3 regions of the Streptomyces misionensis genome follow, and region 2 is predicted to be linked to each of the others. Evidence: riboswitches for the same ligand, from Rfam matches in the RefSeq annotation. Region 2 holds a riboswitch; each other region holds the start of a gene.

Region 1 (4,833 bases), 2.9 Mb from region 2:
GGCCGAAAGGCCCGAGACCAGACCGCCGCCGCCCCGCCTGGGACGCAGCGCCCCGTCCTCGCCGACCGTGTACGAAACCGGGCCGCGATTGGACGCGACCAGCACCTCAGCACCGTGCGTGGAAGCCATGGTCCTCAACCTAGCCCGGCCCGGAAACACTCAAACGTACGGACCGTCCCCGAAAGCGGCCCTGAACAGCCGTACCTCCGGTTTCACGCCACCCGGCGGTGGGCGTACTCGGCGATCTCGGTCATCGGCGGGCGCTCCTCGGTGTCCACCGAGTAGGTGCGCGGCTCGAAGCCCGCCACCCCCCGCTCGAACTGGGTGAGCGAGGGCCGCACCAGATGGCCCCGGGCCAGCCGCAGCTGGGCGGTGCGGTAGATGGCCGCCGCCATCCGGCCGAGCGCCTGCCCGTCCTGGTGCCGGTGCTTGCGCACCCCCACGTCCACCTGGGCCAGCGCGTCCAGGCCCACCAGGTGCAGCGCGTCCACCAGCATGCCCAGCTCCACCCCGTACCCCACCGGGAACGGCAGCCGCTCCAGCAGCGAGCGCCGGGCCGCGTACTCCCCGCCCAGCGGTTGCACGAACCCGGCCAGCTGCGGCCAGTGCATGTTCAGCAGCGGGCGCGCCATCAGCTCGGTGACCCGGCCGCCCTGCCCCGCCGACCCGGCGAGCGGCCGGTCGTACATCGCCTTGACCAGCTGCACGTCCGGTTCGGTGAGCAGCGGGCCGACGATCCCGGTGACGAAGTCGGCCGAGAACTCCCGCAGGTCCGCGTCGACGAAGCAGACGACGTCCCCGCCGGCGACGAGCAGCGAGCGCCACAGCACCTCGCCCTTGCCCGGTACGGCGGGTATCCGGGGCAGGATCGCGTCGCGGTGCACCACCCGCGCGCCCGCCGCGGCCGCCACCTCGGAGGTGCGGTCGGTGGACCCGGAGTCGATCACCAGCACCTCGTCGACCAGCGGGACCCGCTCCACCAGCTCGCGCCGGATCACGGCGACGATCTCGCCGACGGTCTCCTCCTCGTTGAGCGCGGGCAGGACCACGCTGACCGCCTGGCCGGTGCGCTGCTTGGCCGCCAGGAGCTGGTGCATCGGCCGATCGTGCACGGACCAGGAGCGGTCGCTCAGCCAGCGCTCGACTTCTTCCAGCACGGTCCCGGGCTCCTCACGGTTGTCTCGCGGTACGGACGACTATCTCAACTGTCCAGGCCTTCGGTTACAGTCTTGAACAACGCCGATGACCATCGCATGTCGGGGGTCCACGCGCGCCGACAACCGCATACACAACCGAATACCGCTCATCCAGAGGGGCAGAGGGACACGGCCCGATGAAGCCCCGGCAACCCTCCAGCCGGTCTCGTTCTTCGAACAGCGAGGCTCCCGGCTAGGGAAGGTGCCAAATCCGTCTCGCGGCGAGATGCGTCGCGAGGAAGATGAGGAGAAAGGGCCTCGCCTCCCATGGCTGTGCAGACAGTTGCCTCCACCGGCAGTTCCACCGTCGACCTCGGCCCCGCCGCCGCCCTGAGCTGTCGGGAATGCGGCCACCGTGTCCCGCTCGGCCCGGTCTTCGCCTGCGAGGAGTGTTTCGGGCCGCTGGAGATCGCCTACGACTTCTCCGGCTACGACACCGAGGAACTGCGGGCGCGCATCGAAAGCGGCCCCGCCAACATCTGGCGCTACGCCCCGCTGCTGCCCGTCCCGGCGGACGTGGCCGACAAGCCGAACATCAACCCCGGCTGGACCAAGCTCGTCAAGGCCGACAACCTCGCCCGCGAACTCGGCGTCACCGGCGGCCTGTACGTCAAGGACGACTCCGGCAACCCGACCCACTCCTTCAAGGACCGGGTGGTCGCCCAGGCACTGGAGGCCGCGCGCGCCTTCGGCTTCACCACCCTGTCCTGCTCCTCCACCGGCAACCTGGCCGGCGCCGTCGGCGCCGCCGCCGCCCGCGCCGGCCTGCGCTCCTGCGTGTTCATCCCGCACGACCTGGAGCAGGGCAAGGTCGTCATGGCCGCGGTCTACGGCGGCGAGCTGGTCGGCATCGAGGGCAACTACGACGACGTGAACCGCTTCTGCTCCGAGCTGATCGGCGACCCGGCCGGCGAGGGCTGGGGCTTCGTCAACGTCAATCTGCGCCCCTACTACGCGGAGGGCTCCAAGACCCTGGCGTACGAGATCTGCGAGCAGCTCGGCTGGCGGCTGCCCGACCAGATCGTGGTCCCGATCGCCTCCGGCTCCCAGCTCACCAAGATCGACAAGGGGCTCCAGGAGCTGATCAGGCTGGGGCTCGTGGAGGACCGGCCGTACAAGATCTTCGGCGCCCAGGCCGAGGGCTGCTCGCCGGTGTCGACCGCCTTCAAGGCGGGCCACGACGTGGTGCGGCCGCAGAAGCCGGACACCATCGCCAAGTCGCTCGCCATCGGCAACCCGGCCGACGGGCCCTACGTCCTGGACATCGCCCGGCGCACCGGCGGCGCCGTGGAGGACGTCACGGACGAGCAGGTCGTCGCCGCGATCAAGCTGCTGGCCCGGACCGAGGGCATCTTCGCCGAGACCGCGGGCGGCGTGACCGTCGGCGTGACGAAGAAGTTGATCGACAGCGGGATCCTCGACCCGGCGAAGACCACCGTCGTCCTCAACACCGGCGACGGTCTGAAGACCCTCGACGCGGTGGCCGGCACCGGCCTGACCGCCACCATCCGCCCGACCCTGGACTCCTTCCGAGAGGCTGGCCTCGCATGAGCGTGACCGTTCGCATCCCCACCATCCTGCGCACCTACACCGGCGGCCGGGCCGAGGTCGCCGCCGAGGGCGCCACCCTCGCCGAGGTCATCGAGGACCTGGAGAAGAACCACACCGGGATCGCCGCCCGCGTCCTGGACGACCAGGGCAAGCTGCGCCGGTTCGTGAACGTCTACGTCAACGACGACGACGTCCGCTTCGAGCAGGGCCTGCAGACCGTCACCCCGGACGGCGCGGGCATCTCGATCATCCCGGCGGTCGCCGGCGGCTGCTGACCGAATGACCGATCATTACCTTCGGTAAGGACGGTTACGGAAGGTTCATCGGATTGCCCTCTCCGTGAGAGAAGCGGAGGGGGCAATTCTGTGTGATTGAGCGCGGTACAGTTGGGGAACACGCCCCGGATCACCGAGGGGAAGCCCTCGATTCCTCACCGCGAGCCCGATAAGAAGTAGCCAAAGTGCACGGGTTTTCCGCGGCTTTTGTGTTGTTTTCAGGGGCCCGACTTGCCCTGAACTCTGGTGAATTCTCCCCACATTCCGGATCGGTCGCGTCCAGAATTCTCGTCCAATTGACCTGTTGCAGACGGCAGTTGGACAGATACATTCAGCCGCGGTCGACGCGTTCCGGCGCACGCCCCCGACCGATTGGGGGGTGAGGTCTGACCCGGGTCCGCGAAGTGTGGATCTGTGCAAGGGCCAGTAATAGGGGAGTTAGGCATGGCTCAGGGCACCGTCAAGTGGTTCAACGCGGAGAAGGGGTACGGCTTCATCGCGGTCGACGGTGGTGCGGACGTCTTCGTCCACTACAGCGCCATTCAGATGGACGGCTACCGCACCCTGGAGGAGGGCCAGCGGGTCGAGTTCGAGATCTCGCAGGGCCAGAAGGGTCCGCAGGCCGACATGGTTCGCGTCACCGCCTGAACGTTTCTCGACCGCAGGGCCCGCACCTCGCACGAGGTGCGGGCCCTGCGGCATGTCCGGCCGGTGCGTTCGCCCGGGGCTGACGGCGGGCCCGTACCCGCGCAGGCGCCTGCGCCCGCCCGTCACCCGACCGCCACCCCTCGACGAGCCCGCTACGCGGGCGCACCTTGCACTCGGGCATGCCGAGTGCTAATCATTGCGTTAGCACTCTGAAGGTGAGAGTGACAAAGAAGGACCGGGTCGGTGAGGCCCGCAGGCCAGGTGGGGCAAGGAACCGCAGGCCGGCGAGCCGTCCGTCGCGGGCGCGGGCGCGGTCCGAAGGAATCACCCCCAGTCCTGGAGGGACCACTTCACATGGCCAAGATCATCGCGTTCGACGAGGAGGCGCGGCGCGGCCTCGAGCGCGGCATGAACCAGCTCGCGGACGCCGTCAAGGTGACGCTCGGCCCCAAGGGTCGCAACGTCGTCCTCGAGAAGAAGTGGGGCGCCCCCACGATCACCAACGATGGTGTCTCCATCGCCAAGGAGATCGAGCTCGAGGACCCGTACGAGAAGATCGGCGCCGAGCTGGTCAAGGAAGTCGCCAAGAAGACGGACGACGTCGCCGGTGACGGTACGACCACCGCGACCGTGCTCGCCCAGGCCCTGGTCAAGGAAGGCCTGCGCAACGTCGCCGCCGGCGCCAACCCGATGGCTCTGAAGCGCGGTATCGAGAAGGCCGTCGAGGCCGTCTCCGCCGCCCTCCTGGAGCAGGCGAAGGACGTCGAGACCAAGGAGCAGATCGCCTCCACCGCGTCCATCTCCGCCGCCGACACCCAGATCGGCGAGCTGATCGCCGAGGCCATGGACAAGGTCGGCAAGGAAGGCGTCATCACCGTCGAGGAGAGCAACACCTTCGGTCTGGAGCTGGAGCTCACCGAGGGCATGCGCTTCGACAAGGGCTACATCTCCGCCTACTTCGCGACCGACATGGAGCGCATGGAGGCGTCGCTCGAGGACCCGTACATCCTCATCGCGAACTCCAAGATCGGCTCCGTCAAGGACCTGCTCCCGCTCCTGGAGAAGGTCATGCAGTCGGGCAAGCCGCTGCTGATCATCGCCGAGGACGTCGAGGGCGAGGCCCTGTCGACCCTGGTCGTCAACAAGATCCGCGGCACCTTCAA
Region 2 (4,833 bases):
CGAGGTGCGTTCGGTCGTCGCGTCCGGCGCCGCCGGCGTGGTCGTCGGCGCGCTGACCGCCGAAGGCGCCCTGGACACCGGGGCCGTCACCCGGCTGGCCGATGCCGCCCGTGACGCCGCACGGAGCCGGGGACGCTCGGTGGAGATCACCCTGCACCGAGCGATCGACCAGTCCGCGGACCCGGTCGCCGTCGCGGCCTCGCTCCCCGCGCTCGGGATCACCCGGGTGCTCAGCTCCGGCGGCGCGGCCACCGCGCCGGCGGGGCTGGCCACCCTCGCCGACATGGTCGCCGCCGCTCCCGGTGTGCAGGTGATGGCGGGCGGCGGTGTGCGCACCGCCGACATCCCCGCCCTGGTGGCCGCGGGGGTGGCCGCCGTGCACCTGTCCGCCAAGACCAGGGGCCGGCCCCGGCGCGGCGGCGCCTGGATACCCCTCGGTGTCTCGGGCGCCTCCGCCGCCGACGACACCCATTTCGTCACCGACGCGCAGGTGGTGGCCGAGGCCCGGCGGGCACTGGACACGGCGGACGGATACCCGGCGGCGCCCGGCGGGAGCGGTCAAACCGCCCTTTCCTGAAGGGAGTTCACTGCTCGGTGGGGGCGTGCGTGTCGAACGGATGCGCGACGGGGGCCGTTCAGAGCCTCCGCCGTGGTCCCCTCCCCTGAGTCGCTCCGCCCTCACCGGTCGGTGATCTCGGCGAGCCACGCCGTGTCCTCCGGGCCCGCCTCCGCGCGGCCGGGCAGCCACCAAATCTCGCCGCTGCCCAGGGCGACCGTGGCCCGTGGCCGCATCGGCCCCTGCCCGCCGCGCGCGAGCAGGACCAGTTCCCAGACCGTCGCCGTCATGGCGGGGAGCCGGGCGGCGCAGTCGGCGGCGACCCGCCGCGGGTTCCGGGTCCGGCCCAGGGACAGGTGCGGGGTGAACTCCGCGGCCGGCCCCCGGCAGCGCGGGAACCGCTGTCGCAGTGCGCGGTGCAGGTCCGCCCACGGCGCCGCGCCCGCCGCGGCCGGGTCGAGCCACACGGTGGAGTACGCCCGGTGCCGGAAGGCGCGCACCCCGGCCAGCCGCGCGGTGAAGACCGGCACCTCGGCCGCCGCCGCGGCGAGCAGCGGGGCGGCCCGCTCGAAGTCGGTCTCCGGGACGAAACCGAAGAGCACGTTGACGTGCGGCGGCCAGCGGTGGATCTGCGGATCGTGTTCCCGGCGGACGTCCTGGAGCGGCGGCCACAGCTGGGCGGGCGGGATCCACGCCACCGCCGTGCGGGCCGTCGGGGACACGTCGAGGACGCCGGCGGGCGCGGCCCGCGCCCGGCCCCCGTCCGCCTCGCCGTCCGTACGCATCACGCCTCCTCGCCCGCGAGCACCCCCTTCTCCAGGGTGCCGCCCACCGCGTTCCCGGCGGACGTCGTCACGGGGCGCCGCTCGGGGGTCCCGGGGCGGCGAAGGGCCTCGGTGAGCCGGGCGGCCGCCTCGACGACGGTCCGCGAGAGGTGGGCGCCGGGGTGGCGGGTGAGGCGCCGGACCGGGCCGGAGACCGAGACGGCGGCCACCACCTGGCCGGACGGGCCGCGCACGGGCGCGGAGACGGAGGCCACGTCGGGCTCGCGGTCGCCGACGGACTGGGCCCAGCCGCGACGCCGTACGCCGCTGAGGGTGGTGGCGGTGAAGCGGGCCCCCCGGAGGCCGCGGTAGAGGCGCTCGGGCTCCTCCCAGGCGAGCAGGACCTGGGCGGCGGAGCCGACCCGCATGGGCAGGGCGACCCCGACGGGAACGGTGTCGCGCAGGCCGGCGAGACGCTCGACGGCGGCCACGCAGATGCGCTCGTCACCCTGCCTGCGGTAGAGCTGGGCGCTCTCGCCGGTGGCGTCGCGCAGCCGGGTGAGGACCGGGCCCGCGGTGGTCAGCAGGTGGTCCTCGCCCGCGGCGGCCGACAGTTCCGAGAGCCGGGGGCCGAGGGTGAACCGGCCCGCCGCGTCCCGGGTGACCAGGCGGAGGCGTTCGAGCGCGACGGCGAGCCGGTGGACGGTGGGGCGGGTCAGACCGGTGGTCGTGACCAGTCCGGCCAGCGTGGCGGGTCCGGCCTCCAAGGCACCGAGGATCAGGGCGACTCTGTCGAGCACGCCCACGCCGCTCGTCTTCTCCATGAATGGGTACTCCAGTCTCAGATCCGCGAGCGCGGTGGGGGCGCGCTCACGGGGGCTCCCGGGTGAGGAGCGGTGAGGTCAGCGGGGGCAGGCCGGAAGGACCGGCCGATCGCCTGCGCCGGACACGAGACGGGTACACAGAGGGGCCGGGGCGGGAAGCGCCCGGGCGTCGGACAGCACAGAGAGCACCGTGTCTCCTCATCTTTCCCGCGCCGCGTTGGCGACAGGCCGGAGTTGGCACTGATCCCGCTCGGTGACGCGCGTGTCGCACGCCGACTCGACCGGGGAGTTGCCGGGGCTTCGTAGGGCCGGTCCCTCCACCCCTCTGGATGATTCGGGAGCAACTTTACAAGACGCCCCGGTGCGCCGGTCCGGGGGAGTCCTCGGCGCCCGCGCCCGGCGGCGCCTCCACGCGGTCGACCGCCACACCCTCGGCGTGTGGGCCGCCGGCTCGCGCCCCCTGTGGGAACTCCTCCGGGCGCTCTCGCCGCCCCGCAGGCCGACCGCCCGCTCCTGAGCGGAGCACCCACGACCGTGATCGCAAAGCGAAGGTAAGGTGACGCAAAAGGGGAGGGCATGTGGTCGAGATCGCGGCGTCGCGTCCGCGGCGGCTCGCACGGCGCGGGGTGACGCCAACGGACCAGACAGGGCGGTCGGTTGACGCGGCGAAGGGGAGGACGCGCGCGCCCTTCGGCGGTCGGGTGGCCGCGCGCCACGTGGTCCTCGCGACGCTCCTGGTCCTGGCGGGCACCGCTTGCGGCGGGCACACGCCCACGGGCACGGCGGGGTCCGCCGGCGTGGGCGACACGCTCTTCCCGGCCCTGGGCAACGGCGGTTACGACGTCACCCACTACGACCTGGACCTCGACTACGTCCCCGAGACCAACCGCCTGAAGGGCTCGGCCGTGATCACCGCGCGCGCCACCAAGGACCTGTCCCGCTTCGATCTCGACTTCACCGGGATGCAGGTGCGCGGCGCCACGGTCGACGGCGCGACGGCCCATGTCACGCGCGACGGGGCCGAGTTGACGCTGACGCCGGACAAGCCGATCGGCAAGGGGCGGACCTTCCGGACCGCGATCGAGTACGACGGCGTGCCCCGCACCATCGAGGACGACGAGGGCGCGGTGGAGGGCTGGGTGGAGACCGACGACGGCGTGGCGGCCCTCGGCGAGCCGACCGGGTCCACGACCTGGTTCCCGGGCAACCACCACCCGTCCGACAAGGCCACCTACGACATCACGGTCGCCGTTCCCAGGGACGCCGACGGCGACCCGTACGACGTGGTGAGCAACGGGGAGCTGGTGGCCGAGGAGGACCGGGGGAACCGGGTCGTACGCCACTGGCGTACCGAGGAGCCCATGGCGAGCTACCTCGCGACCGTCGCCGTCGGCACCTTCGCCATCACCAGGACCCGGACGTCCGACGGACTGCCCGTCCACCTCGCCGTGGACCCCGACGAGGCCCAAGCCGCCGAGGGGATCGAGGAGTTGGTGCCGGAGGTCGTCGACTGGGCGAGCGAACGCTTCGGGCCGTACCCGTTCTCCTCCACGGGCGCCGTCGTCGACCACCTCCCCGGCCTCGGGTACGCCCTGGAGACCCAGACCAAGCCGTACTTCGACTCCGCGCCCGACGAGACGCTGGTGGTGCACGAACTGGCCCACCAGTGGTTCGGCGACTCCGTCACCCCGCGCGAGTGGAAGGACATGTGGCTCAACGAGGGGTTCGCCACCTACGCGGAATGGCTGTGGCAGGAGGACCGGGGCGGCAGGACGGCCGGACAGACCTTCGCGTCCTTCTACGACGGCACCCACCCCGAGAGCGAGGGCATCTGGGACTTCCCGCCGGCGGATCCCCCCGGCGCGAGCGAGGTGTCCGCACCGCCCGTGTACGGCCGGGGCGCCATGACGCTGCACACGGTGCGCGAGGCGGTGGGCGACGAGGCGTTCTTCTCCATCCTGCGGACCTGGACCGAGCGGCACCGCCACGGGAACGCGGACACCGCCCAGTTCATCGCCCTGTGCGAGAAGATCTCCGGGAAGGACCTGACCGCCCTCTTCACCACCTGGCTCCGGGAAGAGGGCAGGCCCGACATCAACTGACCGGCTCTCAGTCCTCGCTGGTGGTGGGGAGTTTGGACTGGATGAGGTCCATGACGCTGGAGTCGGTGAGGGTGGTGACGTCTCCGAGTTGGCGGTTTTCGGCGACGTCGCGCAGGAGGCGGCGCATGATCTTGCCGGAGCGGGTCTTGGGGAGTTCGGCGACGGGCAGGATGCGCTTGGGTTTGGCGATGGGGCCGAGGGTGGCGCCGACGTGGTCGCGGAGTGTGGTGGTCAGTTCGGTGGTTTCGGTGGCGGTGCCGCGCAGGATGACGAAGGCGACGATGGCCTGGCCGGTGGTTTCGTCGGCGGCGCCGACGACGGCGGCTTCGGCGACGGCGGGGTGGGAGACCAGCGCGGATTCGACTTCGGTGGTGGAGATGTTGTGTCCGGACACGAGCATCACGTCGTCGACGCGGCCGAGCAGCCAGATGTCGCCGTCCTGGTCCTTCTTCGCGCCGTCGCCGGCGAAGTACTTGCCTTCGAAGCGGGACCAGTAGGTGTCCTTGAACCGCTGGTCGTCGCCCCAGATGGTGCGGAGCATGGAGGGCCAGGGTTCGGTGAGGACGAGGTAGCCGCCGCCGCCGTCG
Region 3 (4,833 bases), 4.2 Mb from region 2:
ACGCGGCGGCCAACGCCACCTCCGAGCAGTCGCTGGTGGGCGCGTCGGGGGCGATCTCGGCGGTGCTCGGTGCGTTTCTCTTCCTGTTCCCGCGCGCCCGTGTCACCAGTCTCCTGCCGTTCCTGTTCTTCCTGCCGCTGCGGTTCCCGGCGTGGGTCGTACTGCCGTTCTGGGTGGCGTTGCAGTGGGTGGCGGCGGGACGGTCGGTGCAGGGGCCGGGGGTGGCGTACCTGGCGCACCTGGTGGGGTTCGGCGTGGGATTCGGTTACGCGTGGGTGCGGTACGGGGGTCGGCGGGACCGCGAGGGCGGTCTCGGGAGGGCGGCGGCGGGAGACGGGCGGGCTAGAGTGAAAACCGCACCCGCTCCGGCACCCGAGGGAGAGAACCAGCCGTGATCACCGCGATCGTCCTCATCAAGACCAGCGTGGACCGGATCCCCGAGATCGCCGAGCAGATCGCCGCGCTGGAGTCGGTGAGCGAGGTGTTCTCCGTGACCGGCACGTACGACCTGATCGCCATGGTGCGGGTGCGGCGCCACGACGACCTGGCCGAGGTGATCCCCGGCCGGATCAGCAAGATCCCCGGTGTCGAGGGGACCGACACCCACGTGGCGTTCCGTACGTACTCCCAGCACGACCTGGAGGCGGCCTTCGCGATCGGGCTGGACTCCTGACCGCCTGAAAGCCGCCCCGCCCGGTCCTCACACGGCGGGGACGCAGCGGCCGTCCTCGGTGCGGTACGTCCACTTGGCACCCTCGGTCACCAGCTCCCGCACCGCCGTCAGGAAGCGCTCGACGTGCTCGTCGGGGGTGCCCGCGCCGAAGCTCACGCGGATGGCGTTGAGGGACTTCTCGCCGGGGGCGGCCTCGGGGGCGCCGCACTCGCCCTGGGTCTGCGGATCGGTGCCGAGCAGGGTGCGCACCAGCGGGTGGGCGCAGAAGAGGCCGTCGCGGACGCCGATGCCGTACTCGGCGGACAGGGCCGCCGCGAAGTGGGAGCTGTTCCAGCCCTCCACCACGAAGGAGATCACGCCGACCCGCGGGGCGTCGTCCCCGAACAGGGACAACACCCTGACCTGCGGAATCCCGGCGAGGCCCGTGCGGACCCGGTCGATCAGCCGCTGCTCGCGCGCGACCAGGTCCGCCCAGCCGGCCTCGGTGAGCGCCTTGCAGGCCGAGGCGACGGCGTAGGCGCCGATGACGTTCGGGGAGCCCGCCTCGTGCCGGGCGGCACTCTCGTGCCACTCCACGTCCACTCCCCCGTCGGCGCGCCGGGTGACCCTGCGGCTGGCGCCGCCGCCCGCGAGGTACGGCTCGGCGGCCCGCAGCCAGTCGGCGCGGCCGGCCAGCACGCCCGCGCCGAAGGGGGCGTACAGCTTGTGCCCGGACAGGGCGACCCAGTCGACGTCCAGGTCGGCGATGTCCACGGGGTGGTGCGGGGCCAGCTGGGCGGCGTCCAGGACGATCCGGGCGCCGTGTGCGTGCGCGGCGGCGGCCAGCTCGCGCACCGGCCACAGCTCGCCGGTGACGTTGGAGGCGCCGGTGACGCAGACCAGGGCCGGGCCGTACGGGTCGCGGTCGGCCAGGGCCCGCTCCAGGGTCCGCACCGCCTGCTGCGGGGTGCGCGGTGCGTCGAGGTAGGTGACCCGGGAGTCCTGCCAGGGGAGCAGGGAGGCGTGGTGCTCGGTCTCGAAGACGAAGACGCGGCAGTCGGCCGGGAGCGCCCGGGCCAGCAGGTTCAGCGAGTCGGTGGTCGAGCGGGTGAAGACCACCTGGTCGTCGGCCCGGCAGCCGAGGAAGCCGGCGACCGTGCGGCGGGCGTTCTCGAACAGGTCGGTGGAGAGCTGGGAGAGGTAGCCGGCGCCCCGGTGGACGCTGCCGTAGTAGGGCGCGTAGGCGGCGACGTCGTCCCAGACGCGCTGGAGGGCGGGGGCGCTGGCCGCGTAGTCGAGGGCCGCGTAGGTGACTTCGCCGCCCGTGACGAGCGGGACGGTGACATCTCGTCCCAGAACGGGCAGCGGGGAGCAAATCGACGGGTCGGCGACAACGCTGGAGTGAGACATGGGGTGACTCCCGTGAGGACGTACGCCGAAGGGACGTACGGGAAAAAGGTGAAAGGGGTACGCGGAGGCGGGGCTCTGCGGCCCTAGCGCATTCGCTTGCTCACGGAAGGCTCCCTCGTACGACCAGGACCCCTGGGTTCGAGGGGTCCGCGCTTGCCGTAGACCTCGCTGCCTACGACCTGGTCCTCACCCGGGGCACCCCGCCACGGACGGAGGGTTGCCGGACAGTCGGCCGGGGCCTCATGACTGTCACTCATGACCTGCCACGGAAATTACGCGAAGGGGTGATCGCCCCGCAACCCGTGTCCGGATCGCGGGACGATCACCCCCGCGTCTCAGGCGTTGCTGGCCGCCACCCAGCGCTCCAGCGTCCGCTTGGCCGCGCCCGAGTCGATGGACTCGGCCGCCCGGGCCATCTGGGCGCGCAGCTGCTCGGTGAGCGAGGCGTCGGACGGCTCCAGGGCGACCAGGGCCGCCGCCGAGTTCAGCAGCACCGCGTCGCGCACCGCGCCCCGCTCGCCGTCGAGCACCCGGCGGGCCACCTCCGCGTTGTAGGAGGCGTCCGCGCCGCGCAGGGCGTCCACCGGGACGAGGTCGATGCCGACGTCCCGGGGGTCGAAGACCTCCTCGGTGACCTTGCCGTCCCGCACCACCCACACCCGGGAGGTGTCGGTGACCGTCAGCTCGTCCAGGCCGTCGTCGCCCCGGAAGACCAGCGCGGAGTTGCCCCGTTCGGCGAAGACGCCGGCCACCACGGGCGCCATGCGCGGATCGGCGACGCCCACCGCCTGCGCGCGCACCTTGGCCGGGTTGGTCAGCGGGCCGAGCACGTTGAAGGTGGTGCGGATGCCCAACTGCCCGCGCGCGGCGGCCACATGACGCAGCGAGGGGTGGAACTTCACCGCGAAGCAGATGGTGATGCCGGCCTCCTCGGCGACCTCGGCCACCCGCTTCGGGGTCAGCTGGAGGTTGATGCCCAGCTTCTCCAGCACGTCGGAGGAGCCGGAGGCGGAGGAGGCGGCGCGGTTGCCGTGCTTGACGACCTTGGCGCCGGTGCCCGCGACGACGATCGAGGACATGGTGGAGATGTTGACGGTCTTGGCGCCGTCGCCGCCGGTGCCGACGATGTCGACGGCGGGCCCCGGCACCTCGATCACGTTGGCGTGCTCGTACATGGTGCGCACCAGGCCGGAGATCTCCTCCACCGTCTCGCCCTTGGCGCGCAGCGCGACCATGAACCCGGCGATCTGGGCGTCGGTCGCCTCGCCGCGCATGATCAGGTCCATCGCCCAGGCCGTGTCGTCGGCGGACAGGTCCTGGCCGGTCAGCAGGCCGTTCAGCAGGGCGGGCCAGGAGCGGCCCGCCGCGGTGTCGCCTCCAGCGGGGGTCACAGCGATCATCAGCCGCTCCTCGTACACAGTGGTGGTCCTACGTACCCCACCCTATCGAGCCGGGACACGGGGAAGGGCCCCGTCCGCGGTGCGGACGGGGCCCTTCGGTGGCGTGGCGACGCGGGATCAGTGGTGGCCGTGGCCGCTCGTGATCTCCCTGTACTCCTCGACGGACGGCTTCGGGATCTGGTTGTCCTCGCCGTAGTAGGCGTTGGACAGCTTGACCCGGAGTCGCTCCGAGGCCTTCACCTTGCGCTCGACACCGTTCTCGTCGACCGTCGGGCCGATCTCGGCCGGCTGGTACTGGTCGTGCGCGGTGAGCGTGTGCAGCTGCTCCTGGCTGAGCGGCTCGTGCACCTCGATGAACTCACCGTGCGGCAGCCGCTTGATGATGCCGGTCTCGCGACCGTGCAGCACCTTGTCGCGGTCGCGGCGCTGGAGGCCGAGGCAGATCCGCTTGGTGACCAGGAACGCGATGACCGGGCCGACGAAGAAGAAGATCCGGACGAACCAGGTCACGGCGTTGATCGACAGGTGGAAGTGGGTGGCCCACAGGTCGTTGCCACCGCCGACCAGGGTGACCATGTAGATCGTCACCCAGGCGACACCGAACGCGGTACGGGTCGGGGCGTTGCGCGGGCGGTCCAGGATGTGGTGCTCGCGCTTGTCGCCGGTGACCCAGGACTCGATGAACGGGTAGACCGCGATGGCCGCCAGGACCAGCGGGAAGAGCACCAGCGGGATGAACACGCCCAGGACGAGCGTGTGGCCCCAGAAGTTGATCTCCCAGCCCGGCATGAAGCGGATCAGACCCTCGGCGAAGCCCATGTACCAGTCGGGCTGGGCGCCGGTGGAGACCTGGTCCACCCGGTAGGGGCCGATGGCCCAGATCGGGTTGATCTGCGCGACCGCGGCGATGGCCGCGATGACACCGAAGACCAGGAAGAAGAAGCCTCCGGCCTTGGCCATGTAGACCGGCAGCAGCGGCATGCCGACGACGTTGTTGTTCGACTTGCCCGGACCCGCGAACTGCGTGTGCTTGTGGTAGAAGACCAGGATCAGGTGCGCCACCATCAGGCCGAGCATGATGCCCGGCAGCAGCAGGATGTGGATCGAGTAGAACCGGGCGACGAAGTCGTGGCCGGGGAACTGCCCGCCGAAGAGGAAGTACGACAGGTACGTGCCGATGATCGGCACGGACAGGATCGCGCCCTCCATGAAGCGGACACCGGTGCCGGAGAGCAGGTCGTCGGGGAGCGAGTAACCGGTGAAGCCGGTGAACATGCCGAGGACGAACAGCAGGAAGCCGAACAGCCAGTTGATCTCACGCGGCTTGCGGAACGCGCCGGTGAAGAACACGCGCATCATGTGCACGAACAT

What was found. A riboswitch is a leader RNA that binds a small molecule or an ion and turns the genes downstream of it on or off. The one in region 2 is predicted to bind S-adenosylmethionine.
Region 1: another riboswitch for S-adenosylmethionine. It lies ahead of thrC (threonine synthase); the one in region 2 lies ahead of BLW85_RS31490 (IclR family transcriptional regulator).
Region 3: another riboswitch for S-adenosylmethionine. It lies ahead of BLW85_RS12625 (aminotransferase class V-fold PLP-dependent enzyme); the one in region 2 lies ahead of BLW85_RS31490 (IclR family transcriptional regulator).

The regions. Positions count from the first base shown of each region.
Region 1 is NZ_FNTD01000004.1:3,701,634-3,706,466, reverse strand. Features, by position in the region: gene BLW85_RS18380 (alpha,alpha-trehalose-phosphate synthase (UDP-forming)) at 1-129, opposite strand, end outside; gene BLW85_RS18375 (glucosyl-3-phosphoglycerate synthase) at 213-1,157, opposite strand; SAM riboswitch class I at 1,301-1,445, shown strand; gene thrC (threonine synthase) at 1,464-2,747, shown strand; gene BLW85_RS18365 (MoaD/ThiS family protein) at 2,744-3,022, shown strand; gene BLW85_RS18360 (cold-shock protein) at 3,467-3,670, shown strand; gene groL (chaperonin GroEL) at 4,025-4,833, shown strand, end outside.
Region 2 is NZ_FNTD01000004.1:6,591,651-6,596,483, forward strand. Features, by position in the region: gene BLW85_RS31480 (copper homeostasis protein CutC) at 1-577, shown strand, start outside; gene BLW85_RS31485 (2'-5' RNA ligase family protein) at 679-1,341, opposite strand; partial or broken gene BLW85_RS31490 (IclR family transcriptional regulator) at 1,431-2,144, opposite strand; SAM riboswitch class I at 2,340-2,480, opposite strand; partial or broken gene BLW85_RS40360 (restriction endonuclease) at 2,545-2,661, shown strand; gene BLW85_RS31500 (M1 family metallopeptidase) at 2,846-4,246, shown strand; gene acs (acetate--CoA ligase) at 4,254-4,833, opposite strand, start outside.
Region 3 is NZ_FNTD01000004.1:2,420,700-2,425,532, forward strand. Features, by position in the region: gene BLW85_RS12615 (rhomboid family intramembrane serine protease) at 1-395, shown strand, start outside; gene BLW85_RS12620 (Lrp/AsnC family transcriptional regulator) at 392-673, shown strand; gene BLW85_RS12625 (aminotransferase class V-fold PLP-dependent enzyme) at 701-2,062, opposite strand; SAM riboswitch class IV at 2,207-2,323, opposite strand; gene trpD (anthranilate phosphoribosyltransferase) at 2,398-3,462, opposite strand; gene qcrB (cytochrome bc1 complex cytochrome b subunit) at 3,580-4,833, opposite strand, start outside.